4 regions of the Pectobacterium sp. A5351 genome follow, and region 1 is predicted to be linked to each of the others. Evidence: predicted binding sites of a transcription regulator. Region 1 holds the regulator's gene; each other region holds the start of a gene.
What was found. Region 1 encodes sigma-54, which starts transcription at its own class of promoters, with help from an activator protein. Its sites were predicted from a motif close to GTTGGCACANNTTTCGCTNT; they were not measured.

Region 1 (4,742 bases):
TGTTGCGGGCTGGCGTGGTTTAAAAAGAAAGGATAATAGTGAATGAGTGAAGTCAGGGCGCAAACCGATACCTGCTATGGGCCTGTCGATCAACAGGTACTGGATAAAGCCCGTGAAGTGCGCCTGTTAATCTGCGACGTTGACGGCGTGATGTCCGATGGTCTGATTTATATGGGCAACCACGGCGAAGAACTGAAAGCCTTTAACGTCCGCGACGGTTATGGTATTCGCTGCTTGCTGACGTCTGGCATTGAGGTTGCCATCATCACCGGTCGTTCAGCAAAACTGCTGGAAGATCGGTGTAAAACACTGGGCATTAACCATCTTTATCAGGGGCAATCGGATAAGGTTTTGGCCTTCAACGATCTGTTGGATAAACTATCAGTAACAGCAAATCAGGCCGCGTATATCGGCGACGATATGATCGACTGGCCGGTGATGGCACAGGTCGGGTTGAGCGTTGCCGTGGCTGACGCCCACCCGCTGTTGTTACCACGCGCAGATTATGTCACCCGCATTGCGGGAGGCCGCGGAGCCGTACGTGAGCTGTGTGATTTGATTTTGTTCTCGCAGGACAAGCTGGAGCATGCCAAAGGGTTGTCAATATGAGTAAAACCAAGCGTTGGCTCACCGCTTTCCTGGCGCTGTTGGTGCTTATCCTCATCGGCTGGAATATTGCGGATGACGACACGGTAGCGGCACCGGATGCAAACGACCCTGCCGTGCCGGTTTATACCAGCGAGAAAACCAACACGCAGGTATACAGCCCTGCGGGTAAGCTGAGTTACAGACTGATTTCGGAAAAAGCGGAGTATTTCAACGACGAGCAGTTGAGTTGGTTTACCGCCCCCGTTGCCACCCTGTTCAACGAACAGGGGACAGCAACCTGGTCAGTACGCGCCGACCGCGCCAAGCTGACAAAAGACAAGATGCTCTATCTGTACGGCCACGTCGAGGTGAATAGCCTGACCAAAGACGCACAGCTTCAGCGCATCACAACGAATAATGCCCAGGTGAATCTGGTGACGCAGGACGTTTCGTCCGATGATGAAGTCACCCTGTACGGCACTAGCTTTACCTCAAGCGGAATGAAAATGCGCGGAAATCTGCGTAACAAAACGGCCGAGTTGATCGAAAAGGTAAAAACCTCTTATGAAATCCAAAACCAATAATCTGATGCGTAACACCCTGATCGCCAGCTCGCTGTTCGCCGTCAGCGTGTCCGCCTTTGCCGTCACAGGCGATAGCAACCAACCGATTCGCATTGATTCCGCACAGCAGTCTCTGGACATGCAGGGCAACACGGTGACGTTCACCGGTAATGTTGTCGTGAAGCAAGGGACGATTGAAGTAAAAGCCGACAAGGTCGTCGTGACGCGCCCACAAGGCACGCAAGGCAGTGAAGTGGTGGAAGGCTACGGTAATCCCGTGACGTTCTACCAGATGCAGGACAACGGCAAACCGGTAAAAGGTCACGCGCAGAAAATCCGCTACGAACTGGCCAAAGACTTTCTGGTACTGACAGGCAATGCCTATCTGGAACAGCAGGATAGCAATGTAAAAGGCGATCGCATCACCTATCTGGTGAAACAGCAGCAGATGGAAGCGACCAGCGAAAAAGGAAAGCGCGTGACGACGGTGTTGGTCCCCTCTCAGCTTCAGGAGAAAGAGAACAAGAACCAGCCTTCTCATTCTCAACAACCGCAACCACGGGTCACTGAATAAGTTATGGCAACATTAACCGCAGAAAATCTGGCCAAGGCGTACAAAGGCCGTAAGGTCGTCGAAAATGTCAGCCTGACCGTCAATTCCGGTGAAATCGTCGGCCTGCTCGGGCCGAACGGTGCCGGCAAAACGACAACGTTCTACATGGTCGTGGGTATCGTCCCGCGTGATGAAGGACGTATTGTCATCGACGACGACGACATCAGCCTGCTTCCTCTGCACGAACGCGCGCTGCGCGGCATCGGCTACCTGCCGCAGGAAGCCTCTATTTTTCGTCGCTTAAGCGTCTATGACAACCTGATGGCGGTGTTACAGATCCGTAAAGATCTGACGAACGAGCAGCAGGAAGATCGTGCCAATGAGCTAATGGAAGAATTCCATATTATTCATTTGCGCGATAGTCTGGGACAATCGCTGTCCGGTGGGGAAAGACGCCGTGTAGAGATTGCGCGTGCACTGGCGGCGAATCCGAAGTTCATCCTGTTGGATGAACCGTTTGCGGGCGTAGACCCGATCTCCGTACTGGATATTAAAAAAATCATTGAGCATCTGCGTGACAGCGGGCTCGGCGTGTTGATTACCGATCATAACGTCCGCGAAACGCTTGATGTCTGTGAACGAGCCTACATCGTGAGTCAGGGCAACCTGATCGCCCACGGTTCACCGACCGATATTCTGGCTGATGAACAGGTGAAACGCGTCTATCTGGGCGAAGGCTTCCGACTCTGATAGGGTAATATTTTATCTTTGCAGTACTTATGGGACGTTAGCGCGATTTATGAAGCAAGGTTTGCAACTCAGGCTTAGCCAGCAACTGGCCATGACCCCACAGCTCCAACAGGCCATCCGCCTGTTGCAACTGTCCACGCTTGAATTGCAACAGGAAATTCAACAGGCGCTGGAAAGCAATCCGTTGCTCGAACAAACGGATCAGCACGACGAAATCGAGTCATTTGAAAAGGCAGACAGCGATTCACTGGATACCGGTGAGGCTCTGGAACAGAAGGACATGCCGGAAGAATTGCCACTCGATGCCACCTGGGATGAAATTTACTCAGCAGGCACACCGTCGGGCACCGGCACCGACTATCGCGATGAAGAGTTGCCGATTTATCAAGGTGAAACCACGCAAACGCTTCAGGACTACCTGATGTGGCAGGTTGAGCTGACGCCGTTTTCCGACACCGATGCCGCCATCGCGACCTCTATCGTCGATGCGGTGGACAACACCGGTTACCTGACTGTACCGCTACAGGACATTCTTGAGAGCATCGGTGACGACGACGTGACGCTGGAAGAAGTTGAAGCCGTACTCAAACGCGTGCAGCGCTTCGACCCCGTTGGCGTCGCCGCCCGCGACCTACGCGATTGTCTGCTGGTGCAGCTTTCCCAGTTCGCCGACGACACGCCACGCCTGACCGAAGCGCGTCTGATCGTCAGCGATCATCTCGATCTGTTAGCCAACCATGATTTCCGCAGCCTGATCCGTATCACGCGCCTGAAAGAAGAGGTGCTGAAAGAAGCACTGGCGTTGATTCAATCACTCGATCCCCGTCCGGGACAATCGATCAACACCGGTGAATCCGAATACGTCATCCCTGACGTACTGGTCCGTAAAGTTCAGGGAATCTGGTCCGTTGAACTGAACACCGACAGCGTTCCCCGCTTGCAGATTAACCAGCAATACGCTGCGCTGGGTAACAGCGCGCGCAACGACAGCGACGGACAGTTTATTCGTAGTAATCTGCAAGAGGCGCGCTGGCTCATCAAAAGCCTGGAAAGTCGTAACGACACACTGCTGAAAGTGACCCGCTGCATCGTCGAACAGCAGCAGGATTTCTTCGAGCAGGGTGAAGAATTCATGAAGCCCATGGTACTGGCAGACATCGCGCAGGCAGTGGATATGCATGAATCCACCATCTCACGCGTGACGACACAGAAGTTCCTGCACAGCCCGCGCGGCATTTTTGAGCTAAAATATTTCTTCTCCAGCCACGTTAATACCGATAGCGGCGGAGAAGCGTCGTCAACGGCAATCCGCGCGCTGGTGAAGAAGCTGATTGCAGCGGAAAACCCCGCGAAGCCACTGAGCGATAGCAAGCTGACGGCGCTGCTCTCCGATCAGGGCATCATCGTGGCGCGCCGTACCGTGGCAAAATACCGAGAGTCTTTATCTATCCCACCATCAAATCAGCGTAAACAACTGGTTTGATCTCAACAGAGAAGGAAGACGCTATGCAGCTCAACATTACCGGACACCACATCGAGATCACTGAACCGCTGCGTGATTTTGTGAATGGCAAGTTTGCCAAATTAGAGCAGTATTTTGACCGGATTAATCAGGTCAATGTGGTATTGAGAGTGGAAAAAGTTCAGCAAATTGCCGAGGCCACGCTCCACGTTAATGGTGGCGAGCTGCATGCAACCTCAGAAGCGGAAGATATGTACGCCGCGATAGATTTATTGATTGATAAGCTGGCAAGACAGCTCAATAAGCATAAAGATAAACTCAAGCAGCACTAATTTTCTCCTTTGCCGTTTGGCAAAGGAACAAACTCGACCCATCCATCGGATGGGTCGGGATCACCAGAAGTGAAAGCGTCGTTAAGTGAACATAAAATGAACCACGATCCCGTATTGCAGCTCAGCACCGTATTACGTCCTGAGTGCACCCGAAGCACCGTCCACTGCCAGAGTAAGAAGCGGGCATTGGAAATTATCAGTGAGCTGGCCGCCAGGCAGCTTAACATTCCTTCGCAGATTATCTTTGATGCCATCCTGACCCGGGAGCGGATGGGCAGCACGGGAATCGGCGGCGGCATTGCCATTCCTCACGGCAAGCTGGAAGACGATAATGCGCTGGGTGCCATCGGTGTTTTCATCCAGTTAGAGCAACCGATCGCTTTCGATGCTATTGATAATCAGGCCGTTGATCTGCTTTTTGCCTTGCTGGTTCCGGCGGAACAATGTAAAACCCATTTGCATACCCTGTCGCTTGTTGCCAAGCGGCTGGCGGA
Region 2 (4,742 bases), 400 kb from region 1:
CTCGCCCCGCTCATGCTGTTCAAATGCTTCCCCCATCACAAAACGTTCTTGCAACGTCGCAAGCGGCGCACTGCTCAGATTACTCCAGACGCCTAATACTCTTTTGAAATCAATATCAATGACGACATTACCTAAATCAAAGATATACAGCATGGCAGCCACCTCCTGACGTAATCGTAGGATTTTCACTGTAGCGGGAAATGGCGAAACTGAACAGGGAGGAAATATAAGGAAAGGTTAAAGTGGAAGAAAGCGCATAAAATTCAGGGCACCCGAAGGTGCCCTGTTGCGTAACAGACAAATCCGTCTGAAATTAGACGTCTTTGCTGCCGCGGCTGGCGCGTTTACGATCGTTTTCGGTCAGGTGACGCTTACGAATACGGATAGACTGTGGCGTAACTTCAACCAGTTCGTCGTCATCAATGAACTCCAGCGCTTGTTCCAGAGACATTTTGATCGCCGGAACCAGTGTTGTAGCTTCATCAGTACCCGATGCACGCATGTTGGTCAGTTTCTTACCGGTCAGACAGTTTACTGTCAGATCGTTAGAACGTGAGTGAATACCGATGATCTGGCCTTCATACACTTCTGCACCGTGTCCGAGGAACAGCTTACCGCGATCCTGCAGGCTGAACAGCGCAAACGCGACGGCTTTACCCTGACCGTTAGAGATCAGCACGCCGTTCTGACGCTGGCCGATATCGCCCGGACGCACGTCATCGTAGTGGCTGAACGTGGAGTACAGCAGACCCGTACCAGACGTCATGGTCATGAATTCGGTACGGAAACCGATCAGACCACGAGCAGGGATCAGGTAATCCAGACGGATACGACCCTTGCCATCTGGAATCATGTCTTTCACATCACCTTTACGCTCACCCATGGCTTGCATGACTGACCCCTGGTGCTGTTCTTCGATGTCCAGCGTCACGTTTTCAAACGGTTCCTGATTACGGCCGTCGATAACGCGGTTAATAACTTTTGGACGTGATACGGCCAGTTCAAAGCCTTCACGACGCATGTTTTCGATCAGAACCGACAGGTGCAATTCACCACGGCCAGAAACGCGGAACGCATCAGCGTCTTCAGTTTCATCAACGCGCAGGGCAACGTTGTGTACCAGCTCTTTGTTCAGACGCTCCAGAATCTGGCGCGACGTGACATACTTACCTTCTTTACCACAGAATGGTGAAGTATTGACGTTGAAGAACATGGTAACGGTAGGTTCATCGACGCTCAGTGCTGGCAGCGCTTCGACATTCTGCGGATCGCAGATGGTGTCGGAAATGTTCAGCTCGCCCAGACCAGTGATCGCGATGATATCGCCTGCTTCCGCTTCAGCCGCGTCGATACGCTCCAGACCCAGGTGAGTCAGAACTTTACCGACTTTACCGTTACGGGTTTTGCCTTCGCTATCAACAATAGTCACTTGCTGGTTAGGCTTAACTTTACCGCGCTTGATACGGCCGATACCGATAACACCAACATAGTTGTTGTAGTCCAGCTGAGAAATCTGCATCTGGAACGGCGCATCCATCTCAACCTGAGGCGGAGAAACGTGATCGACAATCGCCTGATACAGCGGGGTCATATCTTCCGCCATGTCGGTATGGTCGAGACCCGCGATACCATTCAGCGCAGAAGCATAAATGATCGGGAAATCCAGCTGCTCGTCAGTCGCATCCAGGTTCACGAACAGGTCGAATACCTGATCGACAACCCAGTCAGGACGCGCGCCAGGACGGTCAACTTTGTTGATAACCACAATCGGTTTCAGACCGTTGGCAAATGCTTTTTTGGTCACGAAACGCGTCTGCGGCATCGGACCATCCATCGCATCAACAACCAGCAGTACCGAGTCAACCATCGACATAACACGCTCAACCTCGCCGCCGAAGTCGGCGTGTCCCGGGGTATCGACGATGTTAATGCGGTAGTCTTTCCAATTAATGGCGGTATTTTTTGCGAGGATGGTAATTCCACGCTCTTTCTCCAAATCGTTGGAGTCCATTACACGCTCGGTTGCTTCGACACGTTCACCGAACGTTCCGGATTGTTGCAACAGCTTGTCAACCAGGGTGGTTTTCCCATGGTCAACGTGCGCAATAATGGCGATGTTACGCAAATTTTCGATCACAGCTTTGCCTCAGGCATTTAGAAATAGCGCGCTATTGTACACGTATTAATCGAGGGACTAAACAAGATCACAAACATCTATGATAAACAACCTAGAGCTGCCTGCTTTGTGATCCCTTTCACGGTGCAAAAGCGCTACAAGAGAACATAAATGCACCAAATAAGTGCAATAATTCACATAAAAAGCACCATTTTGGTGCTTTAAACTATAATGGTGCAGTGAATTTCCGTGAGAAAGCCCCAAGTAGCAACACATTGCACACATTTAAAAAGTTGGCACACTTTTAGCTTTAGTCTACTCACGGCAACAACATCAATCCACAACGATATTCGTTCCACGACGATAAATGACCAATCGGGAGAACCAAGTATGTCCGCAGAACATGTTTTGACGATGCTGAATGAGCACGAAGTGAAGTTTGTTGATTTACGCTTCACGGATACTAAAGGTAAAGAGCAGCACGTCACCATTCCGGCTCATCAAGTTAATGCCGACTTCTTCGAAGAAGGTAAAATGTTTGATGGTTCTTCCATTGGCGGCTGGAAAGGTATCAACGAGTCAGACATGGTTCTGATGCCGGATGCTAGCACGGCGATGATCGACCCGTTCTTCGAAGATTCTACGCTGATCATTCGTTGTGACATCCTTGAGCCAGGCACCATGCAGGGTTATGACCGCGACCCGCGTTCTATCGCGAAACGTGCGGAAGATTTCCTGCGTTCTTCTGGCATTGCCGATACCGTTCTGTTCGGGCCTGAGCCAGAATTCTTCCTGTTCGATGACATCCGTTTCGGCAGCAGCACGTCCGGTTCTCACGTTGCTATCGACGACGTCGAAGCTTACTGGAACTCCGGTAAAGAATACGAAGGCGGTAACAAAGGTCACCGTCCAGGTCTGAAAGGCGGCTACTTCCCAGTTCCACCCGTCGATTCATCACAGGACATCCGTTCTGCTATGTGTCTGACCATGGAGCAAATGGGTCTGGTTGTTGAAGCTCACCACCACGAAGTGGCAACCGCAGGTCAGAACGAAGTGGCTACCCGCTTCAACACCATGACCAAAAAAGCTGACGAAATTCAGATCTACAAATATGTCGTGCACAACGTGGCTCACGCCTACGGTAAAACTGCGACCTTCATGCCAAAACCTATGTTCGGTGATAACGGTTCTGGTATGCACTGCCACATGTCTCTGTCCAAAGACGGTACTAACCTGTTCGCTGGCGACAAATACGGCGGCCTGTCTGAACTGGCTCTGTTCTACATCGGCGGTGTTATCAAGCACGCTAAAGCTATCAACGCCCTGGCGAACCCAACCACCAACTCCTACAAGCGTCTGGTCCCAGGCTACGAAGCCCCAGTTATGCTGGCTTACTCTGCCCGTAACCGTTCTGCTTCAATCCGTATTCCGGTTGTTGCCAGCCCGAAAGCACGTCGTATCGAAGCGCGCTTCCCGGATCCAGCAGCTAACCCATACCTGTGCTTCGCTGCACTGCTGATGGCTGGCCTCGACGGCATCATCAACAAAATCCACCCTGGCGATGCTATGGACAAAAACCTGTACGATCTGCCTCCAGAAGAAGAAGCAGAGATTCCAAAAGTTGCAGGTTCTCTGGACGAGGCCTTGGCTGCACTGAACGAAGACCGCGAGTTCCTGACCCGTGGTGGCGTGTTCACCGATGACGCTATCGAAGCGTACATCGAACTGCGTAAATCTGAGATTGACCGCGTTCGTATGACGCCGCACCCAGTTGAGTTCGAACTGTACTATAGCGTTTAATAACGACAGCGTTTAATAACGACAGCGTTTAATAACGACAGCGTTTAATAACGACAGCATGGTTGGGTGTGCTGATACCCAACCATGACCGATAAACAACAGAATACTAAGAAGTTTGTTCTTGTTGCCGTGGAAACGCTTCAGCCCATCTTCGGATGGGCTTTTTTCACCGCCGGCATTGGCCGTTGCGACGTAACATCCATCATTCACACTACAATGCACCACGACGGTGCGGGAGTCTGCGTTATGGCAACAGGCACGCTGCCCGATGCTGGGCAGATCCTAAATTCTCTGATAAACAGCATCTTATTGCTGGATAACGATCTGGCGATTCACTATTCCAACCCGGCAGCACAGCAATTACTGGCACAAAGCTCGCGTAAATTATCCGGCACACCGCTGCCCGATTTGCTGGGATATTTTTCTCTGAATATCGATTTACTGCGTGAAAGTCTGGATTCAGGGCAAGGTTTTACAGATAACGAAGTCACCATCGTCGTAGATGGTAAAGCGCACATCATGTCGCTCACCGCTCAGCGGGTACAAAACGATTTTATCCTGCTGGAAATGGCGCCGATGGATAATCAGCGCCGTCTCAGTCAGGAACAGCTTCAACATGCACAACAGCAGGCTGCCCGTGATTTAGTCCGGGGCTTAGCGCATGAGATAAAAAATCCCCTTGGCGGATTACGCGGTGCCGCGCAGCTGCTTGCAAAGGCCTTGCCCGATCCGGCGCTGACGGAATATACCAAGGTCATCATCGAACAGGCGGATCGCCTGCGTAATCTGGTCGATCGCCTGCTCGGGCCACAGCAGCCCGGCCTGC
Region 3 (4,742 bases), 1.5 Mb from region 1:
CATTGCCGGGCGATAAGCGTATTCACCAATATCTGCTTGGCTATACCTCTGACTGCAACTTCCTACTCACAGCCTTACAGCCTCATGGCGTTGGCTTTTTGGAGCCGGGTATGCAGGTCGCCACGATTGATCACTCAATGTGGTTCCACCGTGATTTCAGGTTGGATGACTGGCTGTTATACACCATAGAAAGTACATCCGCATCCGGTGCTCGTGGCTTTGTCCGTGGGCAGTTCTATACCCGAGAAGGCGTGCTGGTTGCATCCAGCGTACAGGAAGGGGTGATGCGCCGCCGCCAATCGTAAAGACTGTGGCAGCCTCATAACGTAAAACGGGCGTGGAGGAAACTCCACGCCCGTTTGTTGCATTTGGACAAGCTCAATTATTGGTTGTAAGCACTCTCACCATGGCTGTTGATGTCCAAACCTTCGCGCTCTTGATCTTCAGGAACACGCAGGCCGACAATCATATCCGCCACTTTGAAAGCGATGAATGCCACCACGCCAGACCAAACCAGAGCAATGATCACACTGAATAACTGGACCCAAACCTGATGCGCCATCGTCACGCCTTCCGCATAGCCCGTGCCACCTAAAGATGCCGAAGTAAATACACCAGTCAGAATGCAACCAACGATACCACACACACCATGTACACCAAATACATCACATGGGTCATCCACACGCAGCCATCTTTTCAGTACCGTAACGCCCCACAGACCGGTAATACCGCCAGCCAGACCGATGATCAGTGCACCACCGACGCCAACCGTACCCGCTGCTGGTGTGATTGCCACCAGACCCGCGATACAACCGGAGCATGCACCCAGCAGAGAAGGCTTACCGCGCACCATCCACTCACCACCAACCCACGCCAAAATCGCAGCAGCAGTAGCGACAACCGTGTTCAGGAAAGCCAGAGCAGCAATACCGTTTGCGGCACCCGCAGAACCTGCGTTAAAGCCAAACCAGCCGATGTACAGAATCGCCGTACCGATAAACACCATCGGCAGGTTATGTGGTTTGAAGGCTTCTTTGCCAAAACCAGCACGTTTGCCCAGCAAATAAGCACCAACCAACCCAGCGACCGCGGCGTTAATGTGAACCACCGTACCACCCGCGAAGTCCAGCGCGCCATCCAATGCCAGATAACCACCGCCCCACACCATGTGCGTCATCGGTAGATAGGAGAATGTCAGCCACAGCGCAACGAAAATCAGTACAGCAGAGAAACGGATACGTTCAGCAATCGCCCCGACAATCAGCGCAACGGTGATGCAGGCAAAGGAAGCCTGGTACGCCACGTGTACAAATTGATAGTAGGTGCCGCTAATCGATTCAATTCCGATGCCTTTCAGCATAAACGTACTGAAGCCACCGAAGAAGGCATTACCTTCGCTGAAAGCCAGGCTATATCCGTAAACCACCCACAAGATACAAACCATCGCGAATGTTACGCTCACCTGCGTCATCATGGACAGAACGTTCTTCGAGCGGATCAGGCCGCCATAAAACAGTGCGATGCCCGGTATAGTCATAAAAAGTACCAGCGCGGTACAAATCATAATAAAAGCGTTATCCGCTTTATCAATCGTCGGTGTTGCAGCCATTGCCCAGGACGGGAGTAATGCCGCCACACCGAGACCTAATGAAGAGAGTAATTTTTTCATTTTCATCCATCCCTATTTACGTATCTACGTTAGGTGTTGTTAAAGTGCGGCTTCGTCAGTTTCACCCGTACGAATACGGATAACCCTTTGCAACTCGGCGACAAAAATTTTGCCATCACCAATTTTTCCGGTGTACGCCGCTTTGCTGATAACATCGATCACTTCATCCAATTGGTCGTCTGCAATCGCAATATCAATTTTTACTTTGGGTAAAAAGTTAACGCTATATTCTGCACCACGGTAGAGTTCCGCGTGCCCCTTCTGACGACCAAATCCTTTCACCTCAGTGACGGTGAGCCCCTGGATGCCGACAGAAGATAACGCTTCACGTACATCTTCCAGCTTGAATGGTTTTATCACCACAGTAACCAGTTTCATTTGTCTTCCCCCTAGCCATTACGTTCAGGCTTTCGCCCGTCACTTGTTCGATTACGTGCTCTATGAAGTAGGTCTACGTCATGACTAAAGCAAAGGGTGTGCCATAAATGATTTATCTGGCATAAATCAGGAAAGAGAACGCGATTAACGATAAGAAAGGGCAAAAAGAAAACACAGCGGGAAAGAAATGCAGGAAGAACCGGGCAAGAATTGCACTATTTTAGTGCGCGAGGGGTGTTTTCAGTGCAGTACAGGTAAAAACCGGAATCACGATGCTTACTGATGGTGCGAAGCCGTGAGCAGACTGTCAGTCTGCACCACTCAAGGCGGTGCAGACCACAGAATGACAGCTAATAGAGTTAGGCAATGCAAGGCTCAGTGCTGGTGGCTGCAAGATCCTCTCCGGCGAGTTGCAACTGATACATTTGATAATAGCGCCCTTGCTGTTGCAGCAGTTGATCATGTGTTCCCCGTTCAACGGTTTGTCCATGATGGAGCACCATAATCGTGTCGGCCTCAACGATAGTAGAAAGCCGATGGGCGATGATAATCAAGGTCGTCTGTTCCCTGATGATACGGAGCGCCTTTTGCACCGCCTGTTCCGTGCCAGAGTCAATATTCGCCGTCGCTTCATCGAGAATCAAAATCTTAGGCGTTTGCACCAGTACCCGCGCTATCGCCAACAGCTGCTTTTGTCCGGTAGACAGGTTATTCCCCTGCTCGCCAATGCGCGTATGCAGCCCTTCAGGGAAAGCCCGAACCAGTTCGACAAGCTGTACCACTTCCAGCACGTGCCAGACGGCTTCTTCGCTGATATCACGCCCCAGCGTCACATTCACAAACATGGATTCCGCCAGCACAACCGGATCCTGTTGCACCATTGCCACATTTTGGCGCAACACCGCATGAGAGAGCATCGACAGCGGGCGGCCATCCAGCCGAATCTCACCTTCATCCGGCGCGTAATACCCCATCAGCAAGCTGGCTAGCGTACTTTTCCCACTGCCGGTATGCCCGACCAGCGCGACGAACCCGCGCTCTGGGATCGTCAGCGAGATATTCTGTAGCACGCGTTTTTCTGTACCATATGAGAAAGAGACATCGTCAATATCGACGCGCCCCGTCGCCAAAGGACGCTCGTCATCGCCGTAGCTCTGCTTTTTGCCATCCATCAATTCAAAGATACGTTCACCAGCGACGACCGCCTGCTGCAACATGGATTGCTGGGTTGTCAGTTCTATCAGCGGTTCATTCAGACGGCCCAAATAGTTGATAAACGCGTACAAGACCCCGACGCCAACCGATCCCATCGAACTGAAACCAAATTGGATCAACAAACCACACAGCACCATCGCAGCAAACAGGCTCAGCAGTGGCCGCAGCAGGAAACCTTCCAGACGCAACGCCTTCATTCGCACGTCATAATGCGCGTGGCTGGCGGCCCCCAGTTTCTTGCCAAAGCGGGCCTGCTGGCGAAACTGCTGAATGACGCCCATGCCATTAATCACTTCGTTGAAACCATCATTAATGTCGGCCAGATAGCTTCGCACCTTGCGTACAATCGGCGTACTGAAACGATGGTACAGCGCCATGACCACCGCGACCGCAGGGAAAATCATCAGCGCAATCAGCGCCATCTGCCAGCTCAGGCTGAACATCGCCACCAGCATCGCACCGACCAGCGCCGCACTGCGTAATACCGTTGACACCACCATGACGTACAGATCTTTGACGACCTCGGTGTCATTGGTGACGCGTGAAATCAGTTGTCCAACGGGTTGCGTATCGAATGTGCTCAGTGGCTGGCGCAAAGCCGCATCCATTACATCAATGCGCAGTTGCTGAACGACACCGACCGCTACGCGGTTAAACAACAGCGTCTGAAAATAGTGCAGCAGTGCCGCCAGAACTTGCAGCAGGATGTAGGCCATCGCCAGACCCGCCGCAATCGCCAGCGGGAATTCGCCTTTGGCCACCAGAACATCAATAAAATAACTCACCAATATAGGGCCGGAAACTTCTGCGGCAGCAGCAACCCACAACATCACGACACCTGACATCAGCGGTTTTCGCCAGGGTGAACCATAGGCCAACAGGCGTTTCAGGGTTGGCCAAAACTGTTGAGGGCTATTCATTTTTTCGTTCCTTCCACCAGCGGTACATCATCCAGCGCCGCCTCCAGCTGTTGATAGCGGTGCATATCCCGATACCAGCCGGGTTCTGCCGCCAGCGCCCGATGTGTGCCACGCTGCACCGTTTGTCCTTGCTGCAACACCACGATTTCATTCGCTTCAGTGAGGGCTGACAGGCGATGCGCGCTGATGATCAACGTCCGTTTTTCGCCCCATGTTTTAAGATTCTGCAAAATCTGGTGCTCTGTTCGCCCATCCACCGCAGACAGCGCATCGTCCAGCACCAGAATTTCAGCATCCAGCAGCAGCGCACGGGCAATCGCAATCCGCTGTTTTTGACCGCCAGATAACATCACACCACGCTCACCCACCTCAGTCTGGTAACCCTGAGGCAAACGCAGAATGTCGTCATGAACGCTGGCAAGCCGCGCCGCCTGTTCAATCTCTTGTTGCGTGGCATCAGGTCGACCGAGTGCAATGTTTTGCGCCACCGTGTCCGAAAACAAGAAGGGCATTTGCCCGACAACAGCAAAACGGCTTCGTAGTTCATCCAGCCGGATAGC
Region 4 (4,742 bases), 840 kb from region 1:
AACATTCTTCGGTATTCGTAGTTTGCATCGGGTTGGTAAGTCGGGATGACCCCCTAGCCGAAACAGTGCTCTACCCCCGAAGATGAATTCACGAGGCGCTACCTAAATAGCTTTCGGGGAGAACCAGCTATCTCCCGGTTTGATTGGCCTTTCACCCCCAGCCACAAGTCATCCGCTAATTTTTCAACATTAGTCGGTTCGGTCCTCCAGTTAGTGTTACCCAACCTTCAACCTGCCCATGGCTAGATCACCGGGTTTCGGGTCTATACCCTGCAACTTAACGCCCAGTTAAGACTCGGTTTCCCTGCGGCTCCCCTATTCGGTTAACCTTGCTACAGAATATAAGTCGCTGACCCATTATACAAAAGGTACGCAGTCACCTAACAAGTAGGCTCCCACTGCTTGTACGTACACGGTTTCAGGTTCTATTTCACTCCCCTCGCCGGGGTTCTTTTCGCCTTTCCCTCACGGTACTGGTTCACTATCGGTCAGTCAGGAGTATTTAGCCTTGGAGGATGGTCCCCCCATATTCAGACAGGATGTCACGTGTCCCGCCCTACTCATCGAACTCACAACTTGTGCATTTTTGTGTACGGGACTATCACCCTTTACTGTGCGACTTTCCAGACGCTTCCACTCACACACAAACTGATTCAGGTTCTGGGCTCCTCCCCGTTCGCTCGCCGCTACTGGGGGAATCTCGGTTGATTTCTTTTCCTCGGGGTACTGAGATGTTTCAGTTCCCCCGGTTCGCCTCATGACACTATGGATTCATGTCATGATAGTGTGTCGAAACACACTGGGTTTCCCCATTCGGGTATCGTCGGGTATAACGCTTCATATCAGCTTACCGACGCTTATCGCAGATTAGCACGCCCTTCATCGCCTCTGACTGCCTAGGCATCCACCGTGTACGCTTAGTCGCTTAACCTCACAACCCGAAGGTGTCTTGAAGACACATTCGCGCTGCGATTATTTGAGAGACTCATTGACAGACTGATTCATTGCTCACACCACATTACTGTCGTGTCAGTATGTTCAGCTGTCATGTTTCAATTTTCAGCTTGTTCCAGATTGTTAAAGAGCAATATCTTAAACCCTGACTATTACTAATCAGTTTTAAGATATGAGGTAAGTAGTTGACTTACTGAAGACCCCCGCTTTCACCGGAATGGTCGGATGCGCTGGCGTCCCCTAGGGGATTCGAACCCCTGTTACCGCCGTGAAAGGGCGGTGTCCTAGGCCTCTAGACGAAGGGGACACGACACCGTACTTTGTTGACGCTTTTGCTCATTATTTTCATCAGACAATCTGTGTGAGCACTTCACTCAACGCACATCTTCTTGGTAAGGAGGTGATCCAACCGCAGGTTCCCCTACGGTTACCTTGTTACGACTTCACCCCAGTCATGAATCACAAAGTGGTAAGCGCCCTCCCGAAGGTTAAGCTACCTACTTCTTTTGCAACCCACTCCCATGGTGTGACGGGCGGTGTGTACAAGGCCCGGGAACGTATTCACCGTAGCATTCTGATCTACGATTACTAGCGATTCCGACTTCATGGAGTCGAGTTGCAGACTCCAATCCGGACTACGACGTACTTTATGAGGTCCGCTTGCTCTCGCGAGGTCGCTTCTCTTTGTATACGCCATTGTAGCACGTGTGTAGCCCTACTCGTAAGGGCCATGATGACTTGACGTCATCCCCACCTTCCTCCAGTTTATCACTGGCAGTCTCCTTTGAGTTCCCGGCCTAACCGCTGGCAACAAAGGATAAGGGTTGCGCTCGTTGCGGGACTTAACCCAACATTTCACAACACGAGCTGACGACAGCCATGCAGCACCTGTCTCACAGTTCCCGAAGGCACTAAGGTATCTCTACCGAATTCTGTGGATGTCAAGAGTAGGTAAGGTTCTTCGCGTTGCATCGAATTAAACCACATGCTCCACCGCTTGTGCGGGCCCCCGTCAATTCATTTGAGTTTTAACCTTGCGGCCGTACTCCCCAGGCGGTCGATTTAACGCGTTAGCTCCGGAAGCCACGCCTCAAGGGCACAACCTCCAAATCGACATCGTTTACAGCGTGGACTACCAGGGTATCTAATCCTGTTTGCTCCCCACGCTTTCGCACCTGAGCGTCAGTCTTTGTCCAGGGGGCCGCCTTCGCCACCGGTATTCCTCCAGATCTCTACGCATTTCACCGCTACACCTGGAATTCTACCCCCCTCTACAAGACTCTAGCTTGCCAGTTTCAAATGCAGTTCCCAAGTTAAGCTCGGGGATTTCACATCTGACTTAACAAACCGCCTGCGTGCGCTTTACGCCCAGTCATTCCGATTAACGCTTGCACCCTCCGTATTACCGCGGCTGCTGGCACGGAGTTAGCCGGTGCTTCTTCTGCGGGTAACGTCAATCGATGAGGTTATTAACCTCACCGCCTTCCTCCCCGCTGAAAGTGCTTTACAACCCGAAGGCCTTCTTCACACACGCGGCATGGCTGCATCAGGCTTGCGCCCATTGTGCAATATTCCCCACTGCTGCCTCCCGTAGGAGTCTGGACCGTGTCTCAGTTCCAGTGTGGCTGGTCATCCTCTCAGACCAGCTAGGGATCGTCGCCTAGGTGAGCCATTACCTCACCTACCAGCTAATCCCATCTGGGCACATCTGATGGCGCGAGGCCCGAAGGTCCCCCGCTTTGGTCCGAAGACGTTATGCGGTATTAGCTACCGTTTCCAGTAGTTATCCCCCTCCATCAGGCAGTTTCCCAGACATTACTCACCCGTCCGCCGCTCGTCACCCAAGGAGCAAGCTCCTCTGTGCTACCGCCCGACTTGCATGTGTTAGGCCTGCCGCCAGCGTTCAATCTGAGCCATGATCAAACTCTTCAATTTAAGATTTGTTTGATTTGCTGAACTCGTCAGCGATGCTCAAAGAATTAAAACTGTTTATTCGTAATGAATTTACTGTTGTTCACTCTTCAAGACTTTTTATATCGTTGAGATACGGTATTGTGAGTGCCCACACAGATTGTCTGATTAAATTGTTAAAGAGCAGTGCGTTGCGGCCTTAACCACTTCGCGAGGTGGCGTATATTACGCTTATCACCTGCAGAGTCAACGTTTATTTTAAAGCGTTTTCTCTTTCTTTACCTACCCGGTTGTGAGTCACAGCGCCGTGTCGATGGAGGCGCATTATAGGGATCCGTTTTCGTTACACAACAACTTTCTTGATCTTTTTTTCCGTTCGCCTGTTTTTCAACCCTTTCGATGAGATCTTACTCGATCCACACCACTTTTCAGTTGCCGATGTCTCATATCTGTCGATATTTTGTCTGTAATACGAATAATCAGTATGTGGCAAATAACTACGAGGTTGTCGATGAGTGCAAAAACATTCCGTCGTTATAACGGTATTTCTCCCATTTTAGGCGAAAGAGTTATGGTCGATCATTCCAGCGTGGTGATTGGCAAAGTAACACTAGGCGATGATGTCGGTGTCTGGCCCCTTGTCGCCATACGCGGTGACGTTAACTACATTGCTATTGGTGCAAGGAGTAATGTTCAGGACGGTTCTGTACTTCATGTCACCCACTGCTCAGAGAAAAAACCAGAAGGTAATCCACTTATTATTGGTGAAGACGTCACAGTGGGCCATAAAGCGATGCTGCACGGTTGCCAAATAGGAAATCGGGTTTTGGTCGGAATGGGATCAATACTCTTGGATGGAGCGATTGTTGAAGATGATGTCATGATTGGCGCAGGCAGCTTGGTCCCTCCAGGAAAACGGCTAGAGAAGGGACATCTATATCTCGGCAGCCCAGTCAAAAAAATTCGGCCACTCACACAAGAAGAAATAGAAGGGTTGATTTACTCGGCAGACAACTATGTTCGTTGGAAAGATGAATATCTTGCTCAGGACAATGAGTAATAACCTTCATCATCCCATTCTTCAGCAACGATCATTTTTTCTAGTTCATCCTCAAGATCCCATCGATACTCCCTGAACAGTGCCAGCCACCGTTCAGGGCTATCACCGCCATAACGTTGCTGGAGCAGCTCTGCGCTGACTAAACATTCCTGCTGAAAGCCATTCACTAAAACGGGAAAGCGGATCGCCATTACCTCATCATCCCAACTTTCACGATCTGGGAACTGGAACGCCTGATTCACTTCGCAAGCTCCTGCTTTAGTATACCGATCACGGGTTCCACATCAGGCATAACGCCATGCCAAAGCTTAAACGCATGGGCCGCTTGCCCCACCAACATTCCCAAGCCATCTGCATAACGGATAGCACCATGCTGTACGCACCATGACAAAAAGGGGGTCAGTTGCGGCAGATAGAACATGTCATAACAACCTGTATCCGGCGAAATGAGTTCTGGCGGTAAATTAGGAATACTGTCGTACATCCCAGAAGATGTCGCATTAATGATCAGATCGAATGACTGACCCTGTAAATCGTCGAGAGCAACAGCTTGAATATCTCCAATGCCACTGAAGATCTTAACTAATTCATCAGCCTTGGAAAACGTCCTATTCGTCAGCACAACCGTACAGCCATAAGCCAGTAAGGGTTGGATAACCCCTCGCGCTGCACCACCAGCACCAACCAGCAACACACGATCCAACGGCTTTACCAGCGCCAATCGTTGCAGATCGCTAAGTAAACCAATGCCATCCGTATTATGACCAAACAGGCGACCGTCACTCAGCCTCTTCAATGTATTGACCGCCCCAGCAAG

Region 2: the regulator sigma-54 is predicted to act here: its motif matches at 2,409-2,428, upstream of glnA (glutamate--ammonia ligase).
Region 3: the regulator sigma-54 is predicted to act here: its motif matches at 2,134-2,153, upstream of glnK (P-II family nitrogen regulator).
Region 4: the regulator sigma-54 is predicted to act here: its motif matches at 3,080-3,099, upstream of O1Q74_RS17735 (gamma carbonic anhydrase family protein).

Annotation. Positions count from the first base shown of each region.
Region 1 is NZ_CP116477.1:300,839-305,580, reverse strand. Features, by position in the region: gene kdsD (arabinose-5-phosphate isomerase KdsD) at 1-23, shown strand, start outside; gene kdsC (3-deoxy-manno-octulosonate-8-phosphatase KdsC) at 43-609, shown strand; gene lptC (LPS export ABC transporter periplasmic protein LptC) at 606-1,172, shown strand; gene lptA (lipopolysaccharide ABC transporter substrate-binding protein LptA) at 1,153-1,725, shown strand; gene lptB (LPS export ABC transporter ATP-binding protein) at 1,729-2,454, shown strand; gene rpoN (RNA polymerase factor sigma-54) at 2,504-3,937, shown strand; gene hpf (ribosome hibernation promoting factor) at 3,961-4,248, shown strand; gene ptsN (PTS IIA-like nitrogen regulatory protein PtsN) at 4,345-4,742, shown strand, end outside.
Region 2 is NZ_CP116477.1:4,306,193-4,310,934, forward strand. Features, by position in the region: gene yihX (glucose-1-phosphatase) at 1-153, opposite strand, end outside; gene typA (ribosome-dependent GTPase TypA) at 314-2,137, opposite strand; gene glnA (glutamate--ammonia ligase) at 2,507-3,916, shown strand; gene O1Q74_RS19820 (hypothetical protein) at 3,929-4,126, opposite strand; gene glnL (nitrogen regulation protein NR(II)) at 4,163-4,742, shown strand, end outside.
Region 3 is NZ_CP116477.1:3,164,110-3,168,851, forward strand. Features, by position in the region: gene tesB (acyl-CoA thioesterase II) at 1-305, shown strand, start outside; gene amtB (ammonium transporter AmtB) at 383-1,669, opposite strand; gene glnK (P-II family nitrogen regulator) at 1,709-2,047, opposite strand; gene O1Q74_RS14690 (SmdB family multidrug efflux ABC transporter permease/ATP-binding protein) at 2,407-4,182, opposite strand; gene O1Q74_RS14695 (SmdA family multidrug ABC transporter permease/ATP-binding protein) at 4,179-4,742, opposite strand, start outside.
Region 4 is NZ_CP116477.1:3,864,380-3,869,121, forward strand. Features, by position in the region: rRNA gene O1Q74_RS17720 (23S ribosomal RNA) at 1-931, opposite strand, end outside; tRNA gene O1Q74_RS17725 (tRNA-Glu) at 1,186-1,261, opposite strand; rRNA gene O1Q74_RS17730 (16S ribosomal RNA) at 1,348-2,889, opposite strand; gene O1Q74_RS17735 (gamma carbonic anhydrase family protein) at 3,377-3,925, shown strand; gene O1Q74_RS17740 (DUF1488 domain-containing protein) at 3,910-4,167, opposite strand; gene aroE (shikimate dehydrogenase) at 4,164-4,742, opposite strand, start outside.